Regions from separate parts of the Streptomyces sp. NBC_01808 genome, predicted to be linked through region 1. Evidence: riboswitches for the same ligand, from Rfam matches in the RefSeq annotation. Region 1 holds a riboswitch; the other holds the start of a gene.
What was found. Region 1 has a riboswitch for cyclic di-AMP ahead of OG946_RS04210 (LysM peptidoglycan-binding domain-containing protein). Riboswitches for the same ligand answer to the same signal wherever they lie in the genome.
Positions count from the first base shown of each region.

Region 2: it holds a riboswitch for cyclic di-AMP, as region 1 does, so the genes downstream of both, OG946_RS21180 (M23 family metallopeptidase) here and OG946_RS04210 (LysM peptidoglycan-binding domain-containing protein) in region 1, are expected to answer to the same signal.

Region 1 covers NZ_CP109072.1:1,050,900-1,055,721, forward strand. Annotated here, with positions in the region: gene OG946_RS04190 (ATP-binding protein) at 1-417, opposite strand, end outside; gene OG946_RS04195 (helix-turn-helix domain-containing protein) at 653-1,513, shown strand; gene OG946_RS04200 (DUF397 domain-containing protein) at 1,514-1,762, shown strand; gene OG946_RS04205 (hypothetical protein) at 2,095-2,739, shown strand; cyclic di-AMP (ydaO/yuaA leader) riboswitch at 2,843-3,017, shown strand; gene OG946_RS04210 (LysM peptidoglycan-binding domain-containing protein) at 3,025-3,924, shown strand; gene OG946_RS04215 (FadR/GntR family transcriptional regulator) at 4,008-4,808, opposite strand.
Region 2 covers NZ_CP109072.1:4,789,301-4,794,122, reverse strand. Annotated here, with positions in the region: gene OG946_RS21190 (hypothetical protein) at 326-1,084, shown strand; gene OG946_RS21185 (VOC family protein) at 1,136-1,501, shown strand; gene OG946_RS21180 (M23 family metallopeptidase) at 1,707-2,828, opposite strand; cyclic di-AMP (ydaO/yuaA leader) riboswitch at 2,840-2,982, opposite strand; gene OG946_RS21175 (PP2C family protein-serine/threonine phosphatase) at 3,237-4,535, opposite strand.

The DNA of each region.
Region 1 (4,822 bases):
CCCGGTACGGGTACCGGAAGCGCGCGGCGCGGCGGCCCCCCCGGCCGCCGACACCCCGCGCTGCAGCTCCGCCCAGACCACCAGACCCGGGCCGGGCCGCGCGTCGTATGCCCCCCAGCTACTGCTGACCGCGGTGACGAGCAGGAGCCCCCGACCCTGCTCGTCCGCGGACGACCGCTGCACCCGCAGGCTTCCCGGCTCGACACCCTGATCGGTGACGGCCAGCCGCAGGCGGTCGGCGCTGCAGCGCAGTTCGCACCCTATGCGCCGACTCCCCGTATGCAGCAGTGCGTTGGTCACCAGTTCCGAGAGGACGAGGGTGGCACTGTCACCCACCTCGCCCTCCACCCCCCAGCGGCGCATCTGCTCGCGGGCCAGCCGGCGGGCGACCGTAACGGCGTCCGCCTGACCTGGCACCTCGAAACCGCACCGCACCGCATCGACCCCCGAACGGAATCCCGGCAAGCCGGGACCCTGTGTCACGACCCCCGTGTGATGCGGCTGTGTGGACTGGCTCACATCCCAAACTATGGCCCCGCCGCGGCCACTTGGCAACCCCCACTGTGAATTTTTCAGAGTTGCCGTTGCACTGTGTTCGCCAAGCCCGAGGCGTGGCACACTGCTTGAGGCAGTTCCGACAGGGAGGTATGGCGTGAGCGAACCGCGGTCTGCGCCGACCGTGGGGCAGGTCGTGCTCGGCAAGCGACTCCAGGAGCTGCGCGAGCGGGCCGGGCTCAAGCGCGAGGAAGCCGCGAAGACCCTGCGCGTCGCCCCCGCCACCGTGCGCCGGATGGAGACCGCCGAGGTCGCGCTGAAGGTCCCGTACGTGCAACTGCTGTTGCAGGCGTACGGCATCGACCAGGAGGAGATCGACACCTTCGTCGCGCTGACCGAGGAGGCCAACGCGCCCGGCTGGTGGCAGCGCTTCCACGACATCCTGCCCGACTGGTTCAGCATGTACGTGAGCCTGGAGGGCGCGGCGTCGCTCATCAGGTCGTACGAGCCGCACTTCGTGCCCGGTCTGATGCAGACCGAGGACTACGCGCGGCACGTGCTGAAGGTCGGCTCCCTCGGCCGGGTCGCGCCCGCGGAGATCGAGCGGCACGTCGCGCTCCGCATGGAGCGCCAGGACCTGCTCACCCGCGAGGACGCGCCGCGGTTCTGGGTCATCGTGGACGAAACGGTCCTGCGCCGCCCGGTGGGCGACGGCGCGGTGATGCGCGCGCAGGTCGACCGGCTCCTCGACATCGCGTCGCTGCCCAACGTCACGCTCCAGATGGCGGAGTTCCGCACCGGCCACCATCCGGGCACGTACAGCCCCTTCGTCCTCTTCCGGTTCGCCATGCCCGAGCTGCCGGACATGATCTACACCGAGTACCTCACCGGCGCCGTCTACCTCGACGGCCGGCACGAGGTGGCCACACACCTCGCCGCCCTGGACCACATGGCGGCCCAGGCGGCGACGGCAAAACGCACGAAGGAAATCCTCCGGGACTTCCGCAAGGAGCTGTGAATGGAACGCATTTACAACGGCATGCCGGCGGCGGACCTCGGCACCGAGGGCTGGCACAAGCCGTGGAGCGGCGGCAACGGCGGCAACTGCGTCGAGGCCATGAAGCTGCGGGACGGCCGGATAGCGGTACGGCACTCGGCGCACCCCGACGGTCCCGCCCTCATCTACACCCCCGGTGAAATGGACGCGTTCATCGAGGGTGCCAAGGCCGGCGAAGCCGACTTCCTGCTGTCGCGGAGCCCGGCGTGACCGCGTCAGGCGCGGTGCCCGCGCACCGGCTGCCGCGCCGCCCGGTCCACTCGCCGTCCCAGCCGGACGGCGAGCCCATCCCGGCGAACGGGGGTGTGGCCCAACCGCACTGACGTGGGCCACCGGCCGGGAGCACAGAGAGGGAGGGGACACCCCGGGGGGGTCCCCTCCCTCGGCGTTTGCCGGGGTACGGGCGCGCAACGCCGCCCGGGGGCACGGCAGATGAAATTCCAGAAATCATGAACCGTGGGTGTCCGCACCGCTGCCTTCCGCAGGGTATCGGCGTACGGTATGCCCCCGATGGCCCTCGTCAGCCCCCGGGGAGGCCCGCGATGAGCGCATCTCCACCCCCGTCCACCGGCGCGGAACCGCCGGCGGTCCGCGTCGGGGTGCTGCTCCCCCGGCTGCCCGAGGAGCCCGCGGCCTGGCTGGCGGAGTGCGCGGCGTACGACTCGGCGGGCGCCGACGCGCTGTGGCTGGACGGCGGTCCTGACCCGGCGCACGACGTGCTGGCGCTCGCCGCCGCCCTGGCCGCCGCCACCGGCCGGGCGAGGCTCGTCGTCGCGCTGCCCGACAGCGTCCCGCAGGCCGCGCTGCTGGCCCGGGCGCTGGCCACCGTGGTGCTGCTCAGCGGCGGCCGGCTCGCGCTCGCCGCCGACTCCCGGCGGTGCGCCGAACTCGGCGCCGTAGCACCGACGGTGCCCGCCTTCCGCCGGCTCGCGCCCGCGGGACCCGGCTACGAGGAGCCGGGCGCCGGGCGCTGGACCCCGGCGGCGGCGCCCGCAGGCCCCGACGCCTGGCGGACCGCGCTCGCCGGCGCCGCGGAGCGCGGGGTGCACGGTCTCGTCGTACCGGCCGGACAGCCCCTGTTGGAGGCGCTGCACCTCAGCGTGAGTGCCGAACGTCACACGCGCCCCAACCGCCCCACGCGTGCGCGCGTCACCACGGAGCGTCAGACTACGTGTGGATCCTCGTGATCCTCTTGTGATCTGCCGTTCGATCTCCTAGTGTCCGAGACGTTCGCAGACGCGAGCGCCGCGCTCCGGTACGCCGAATCCTGCCCGTCGGAGCCCGGATCCGTCGTCCCCACAGCCGTTCGGGCAGGAGCGGGGGAACCACTTCTCCGTCGGCAGGAGCACGGTGGCAGAACCGCACCGCACTCCCCGACTCGGGGTGAAGCCGCACAGCACGACGCGGCCGGGCAACTCCAGCCCGAACCCGACAGCTCACCTCGCAGGCGTCGGAGAAAGAGCGAGCCAACCATGGCCGGAACCGGCACCCGGCGCGCGCCCAAGTCGCGCTCCACCCGCCGCTATGCCGCCGCCGCGGGGGTGGGCATAGCCCTGCCCGTCGCCGGCGGAATCGCGGCGACCGCCGCGCACGCCTATACGGTCGAGAAGGGCGACACCCTCTCGGAGATCGCCGAGGACAACGGATTCGGTCCCGACTGGCAGCGGCTGTACGAGGCCAACAAGGAAGCCGTCGGCGACAACCCCCACCTGATCCTGCCGGGCCAGGAGCTGGACCTGGGGGACAAGAAGGCCGAGAGCAAGCCTGCCGAGGCCGACCAGACCGCCGCCAAGACCGAGCAGAAGCAGCAGCGTTACGTCGAGCACACCGTCGGCGCCGGCGAGACGCTGGCCAAGATCGCCGCGAAGTACGACGTGCCCGGCGGCTGGCAGCGGGTGTACGTCGACAACGAGAAGGCGATCGGCGACAACCCGGCCGCGCTGAAGGTCGGCACCGAGCTGCGCATCGACACCGAGGGCGGCAAGGTCGACAAGTCGATCGACCCGAACGGCTCGTCGTCCTCGGGGAGCTCCGGCGGCTCCGGCGGCGCCACCGAGGCGTCGCAGGCGAGCGTCCCGACCACCGAGTCCGGCATCCAGGCGGCGGCCAGGGAGATCGTGCCCGCCGACCAGTTCACCTGCTTCAGCAGCATCGTGGAGCGCGAGAGCGGCTGGGACCACACCGCGACGAACCCCAGCTCCGGCGCGTACGGCCTGATGCAGGCGCTGCCGGGCGACAAGATGGCCTCGGCCGGCGCCGACTGGCGGACCAACCCGGTCACGCAGATCAAGTGGGGCCTGGACTACATGAACGACCGCTACGGCAGCCCGTGCGGCGCCTGGGAGTTCTGGCAGGCGAACAACTGGTACTGATTCCGGGGGCGATGGCCCGCGGGAGTCTTTTTCGCCCCGTCGCGCGGATCCGTCCGCGCGGCGGGGCGCGTTCGTCGTACGGGCTACGCCCCGGCCGCCCGTTCCGCCGCGGACTCACCGGCGGACCCATCGGCGGACCCATCGGCGGACTCACCGGCGGACAACTCGGCCAGATCCCGGGCCGCCTGGGCGAGGAGCCGGTGCATCGCCGCCTCCGCGGCGTCCGGGTCCTGCGCCCGAATCGCCGCCAGCACGGCGCGGTGGCCCGGCACGGGGTCCTGCGGGTGGTGTCCGGGGCCGTGCACCAGGCGGTCGCGCGCGGCCAGGCCGCTGGCGAGGACCTGATCCATGCGCTCCAGCAGCTCGTTGTGCGAGGCTGCCAGCAGGGCGCGGTGGAACGCGAGGTCCGCGGCGACGGCCTCGGCCGCGCCGTCCCGCGCCCCGGCCATCGCCGTGAGCGCCGCCTCCAGCGCCGCCAGGTCCGCGTCGGTGCGCCGCACCGCGGCCAGCCGGACCGCCGCGGGCTCGACGATGCCGCGCACCTCGTCCAGGTCGCGCAGCAGCGGGGAGGCGGCCCGCGCGGCGGCGCCCTCGCCCTGCTGCCGGCCCGCGGTCTCGAAGCGCCAGCGCAGCACGTCGGCGTCGAGGAGGTGCCAGTCGGCGCGCGGCCGGACGAACGTGCCGCGCTTCTGCCGGGCGTCGACCATGCCCTTGGCCGCCAGCACCTTCAGCGACTCGCGCAGCGCGGTGAGGCTGACCCCCAGCTCGGCCTGGAGGGCGGCGAGGTCGAGCGTGGCGCCCTCGGCGATCTCACCGCCGAGTACCCGGTGCGCGAGGGTCTCCACCGTCTGCCCGTGCACCCCGCGGCGCGCGTAACCCGCCATGGCCGCTCGCTCCT
Region 2 (4,822 bases), 3.7 Mb from region 1:
GCTGGGTGCGTTGGCGGCGGGGAATGGTGGGGTGTTGGTTTGTGCCGAGGCTTTGGCGGCCGGGTGGTCGTCCGGGGTGTTGGTGCGGCGGTTGCGGAAGGAGGGGTGGCGGAAGGTTCGGGCCGGGGTGTGGGTGGAGCCGGGGCGGGTTGGGGATCTGCGGCTGCGGTTGCGGGTGGCTCAGGCCGGGCGGCCGGAGCTGGTCGTCAGTCACAGTGCGGCGGCTCATCTGCTCGGGGTCGAAGTGCTCGCTGTGCGGCCTGAGTTCACGCACGTGCGGGGGCGGGGGCGGGCGCCCGAGGGATGCGTGCTGCATCGGACCGCGGTGAGTGACAGGGAGATCGTCAACGTCGCCGGGCTGCGGGTCACCGACGCCGCGCGGACCCTCGTCGACCTGCTGCGTACGGCGGAGCGGGATGCGGCGCTCGTGGCCGTGGAGTCCGCCTTGACCCGGCGGCCGTTGGGGCCCGGCGGTGGGTGGCCGCGGAGGTGGCGGGAGCAGGTGACCGATCTGCATGCGGTCTCCGAGGCCCTTGCCGGGATCGGGCAGCGGCGAGGTGTGGTCCAGGCGCGGCAGCGGCTGGCGCTCGTCGATCCGCGCTCCGGGTCGCCCGCGGAGACCGTGGCGCGGCTGCGGATGTACGATGCCGGGCTGCGGCCGCTCAGCCAAATGCCGTTCACCGCGCCCAACGGCCGGCGGATACGGGTGGACTTCTTCTTCCCGGCGGCGGGGCTCGTCGTGGAGATCGAGGGCTACGGCTTCCACGGCAGCCGGGCCGCTCATCTCGCCGACGTCGAGCGCTTCAACGACCTGGGGCGCTGTCCCGAGGTCCGGCGCATGCTGCGGTTCACCGCGGCCGACGTCTTCGAGCGGCCCCAGCGGATGCTCCACACCATCCGCGCCGCCCTGGGCGAGATCGCCGCCGGGGAGTCCCGTGGCACCGCCGCCGCCGGGGAGTCCCGTGGCACCGCCGCCGGCACTGCCGCGGCTGCTCATGCGGTTGCCGGTGCGGCAGCCCGTGCCGGCGCCGCCGCCAGTGCCGCTGCCTCGGACGCCGCTGCCAAGGCCACCGCGGCTGCCTGAGTCGCCGCCGGTTTACCTGCGGTGTCCGAGGTGCGTGGCAGGGTGACCCCCATGGACGCCTACGTCAGGAACATCGTGCTCGACTGCGCCGACGCCCGTCAGCTCGCCGACTTCTACACGCAGTTGCTCGGCATGCGGGTCATTCGCGAGGACTGGATGGTGATCGCCAAGGACGAAGGCAGCTTTCCACGGCTGGCATTCGAGGAAGTCGAAGGCTACCGGCCGCCACTCTGGCCGGACCTCGATCGCACCTACCCCCAGCAGATGCACATCTGCTTCGGCGTCGACGACTCCACCGCCGCGGGCGAGCTGGCGCTGCGGCTCGGGGCCACGCGGCTCTCCGAAGAGGGAGGCAGTTGTCCGGTGTTCGCCGATCCCGCCGGGCATCCGTTCTGCCTCTGCGGGCCCGGGGAGTAGGTCCCGGGAAAATGCCGACGGCCCTGGTGTCGGGGGGTCGGCCACCAGGGCCGCCGGCGGTCTCGGTGCGCGCTCGGACGCCACGGGGGAAGTTGCGTTCGGGCACGCCGGAGACGTGGGAGAGGGGTTTATGGGGGCTTGCGGTCCGTGCGGCGGGCCGTCGGTCCCGGCCACCGGGGCCGGGGCGCTGGGCCCGCCGGGTCGATCAGACCGGGGCGCCGTTGTTGCGCAGCCAGGCGAGGGGGTCCACTGCGTCCCCGCCGCCGGGTCGTACCTCAAGGTGCAGGTGCGGGCCGGTGACATTGCCCGTGGCGCCTACGCGCCCGATGACGTCGGCGGTCGTGACCTCGCCGGAGGACTGGATGATGGAGGACAGGTGGCAGTACCAGACTTCGGTGCCGTCTTCGAGCGTGAGGACGATGCGGTAGCCGTACGAGCCGGCCCAGCCGGCCTCGGTGATCGTGCCGCCGTGCACGGCCTTGACCGGGGTGCCGGTGGAAGCGGCGAAGTCCTGGCCCGTGTGGCCCGCGGCCCACATGTCGCCGGACTCGCCGAACGTCGAGGTGAGCGTGTAGTTCGCGACCGGGGCCACGTAGCTGGCGGCGAGCTTGGCGAGGCGCTCGGCCTCCGCCTTGCGGCGGGCCTCCTCCTCCGCCTTGCGGCGGCGCTCCTCCTCCAGGCGGCGCTGGCGCTCCTCTTCCTGCGCCTTCGCCTCGGCGGCCTCCTCGGCCGCCTGCTGGGCGGCCTCGGCCTCGGCGGCCGCGCGGGCAGAGGCGTCGGCCTCCGCCTGCTGCTGCTCGGCCTGCTCCAGGATGCGCGCCCGCAGGGCCTCGCCGGAGTCGGCGGGCTGGTTCGCGGTGTCGGTGTCGCTGGCGTAGCTGACCTGGGTGAGCGGAGCCGTGGTGACGACCGTGTCGGAAGCGGGCTCCTCCTCGCTCGGCATCAGGTCGCCGACGCCCGGCAGGCTCTCCGCGTCCGGGAGTTGCGCGCTTATCTGGCTCGCGACGGTGTCGACCTGGTCGGGCATGGATATCGCGACCGGGGGCTTCTCCTGCGCCGTGGCCATGCTGCCCGCGCCGACGGCGGCGAAGACGCCCACGCCGAGTACGGCGCCGCTGCGCGCCATGCTGCCACCGCGCTGCCGGGGGAGGCGCCGGCGGCCGCGGGAGGGAAGGTCGTCCTCGGGGAGGACTTCGTCGACCGGCTCTTCGGCGGCGTAACCGGTGGGCGCATACCCCTCGGGGGCGTAGCCGCCGGACGCATAGCCGTCGTAGCCGTAATCGTCATAGCCATGGCCGTAGCCAGGCCCAGACCTGTAGGACGCCACGAAGGCGTACTCCTTTCCTTCCTTCTCGCCTACCGGGTTAGCTGACGGGTTCGGAGCAGGAAGGTCTCCTACGGGCCGCCTCCTCGCGGAGGTTGGCCCGATTCACCCCAAGGTGGTGGTTCCCCGGTTCCCTAGGTGTTGCCGTTGCTGCAGTTGTGACGTGCGGGATTCGGCGACGGCGCACGGTGCCGCCTCTTACGACGGCAGTGACGACCGCGCTGCGTTACCGCACGCTAGCGGACGACGGCGTTCGATTCCAAGTCGTTCCCGTTATTCAGTTGTGCTTTGCCGCGGACGATCCGGGCATGCACCAGCGGAAACGGACAAGTTGACGGCCCGACTACGTGCAGTGAGGTCCGGTCGTTAGCTGATCGTGCATCAGTTGTTATGCGGAGGGGTGCTATTCCACTACGGAGTGTGAATAGCCGAGGGCGAGTCCGGCGGCTCTCCGAACGGTGTACGGGAGCGGGCGAGGGCGAACAGCGCCATGTCGTCCGCGACCCTTCCGCCCGTATGGCGGGTCACGTCGTCCAGGAGGGTGTCCAGGAGTTCGTGCGGGCCGTCGAACAGCCGGCCGTCCAGCCGGGTCAGGGGGTCGTAGAAGACACCCGCCTTGTTCCGCGCCTCGGTCACGCCGTCCGTGAACAGAACGAGCGCCGCGCCCGGCGGGAACGCCACCTCCATCAGCTCGTCCGGCCACGTACCCAGGTCGCCCATGCCCAGCGGCAGCGCGTGCTCGTGCGGGTGCAGCGTGCGTGCCGCGCCGTCCGACCCCAGCAGCAGGGGCGCCGGATGGCCGCGGTTGAGCAGCCGCAGCGCGCCGCCCTCGCGGTCGACCTCCGCCAGCACCGCGGTCGTGAACCCCTCCACCCGGTCGAGGCCGCTGCGCCCCGTCTCCTGGCGCTGCAGCGCGCGTTCCAGCCGCCGCGCGACTCCTTCGAGCCCCGCCTCCTCCTCGGCCGCCTCCCGGAAGGCACCGATGACGACCGCCACGGACTCCACCGCCTCCAGCCCCTTGCCGCGTACGTCGCCGACGATGCAGCGCACGCCGTACGGGCCCTCCTGCACGGCGTAGAGGTCGCCGCCGATCCGGGCGTCGGCGTCAGCGGCCTGGTAGCGGGCGGCGACCCGCAGCGTGCCGAAGCCGTCCGGCGGATTCGGCAGCACGGCGCGCTGCGCGGCGACCGCGACGTGGCGGGCGGAGGCCAGCCTGCGGTAGTTGCGCTGGATGAGGAGGTTGATGCCGATCGCCAGGGCGCCGAGCACGACCTGCGACACCATCTGGGTGAGCGCGTCGGGGCCCGTGGCGGTGCCGTTGAGGATTTCGAGCGTGACGTCCACCACCAGGGCGGCGACGGCAACGACGACGGTGCCGCGCAGGGTGAGCAGCGCAGCGGCGACCAGCGGGGTGGTCTCGAATATCGGCGAGGACCGCAGCCCTTCCGGCGTGAACCAGAAGAACACCGCCCCCACGACGATCAACGCGGCCGGCAGCCACCGCAGCACCCAGCGGACCCGCCGCTCACCGCCGGGGGCGTCGGGGCGGCGGGTCCGGACCGCCAGGTCCAGCGCACCGCTTCCCACGCGGTAGGCCCGCCCGTTCTCGTACGGGGCGCGCCCCTCGCCGTGCGAGCCGCGCTCCGCGTCCTGCGGACCGCCCTCGGCCTGCCCCGCGCTCTGCGCGCCGTCCTCCCGCACCGGCTGCACCTGCCCTTTCCTGCGCTGCCCTTCCTGCGCTGTCCTCCCTGTACGGCCGACACGCGGGCGCTTGCCATCGTCGTTCAGGGTTCCGCGGCCCGGGCGGGACGGCGACCGGGCGGGGCCCAGGCGGGTTACAGGTGGCGTTTCGGGCGTCATTGCGGCCAGGGTGTGAGGGCAGACGAGTCGCGGACCGGCGGACCGCACGCAGAGGGTACAGCCGAACGGGTATAGGGCCGCCCGGCTCCGGCGCGCGCGGCGCCCGCGCGCGCCCCCGCTCTCCCGGCGCCCCACGC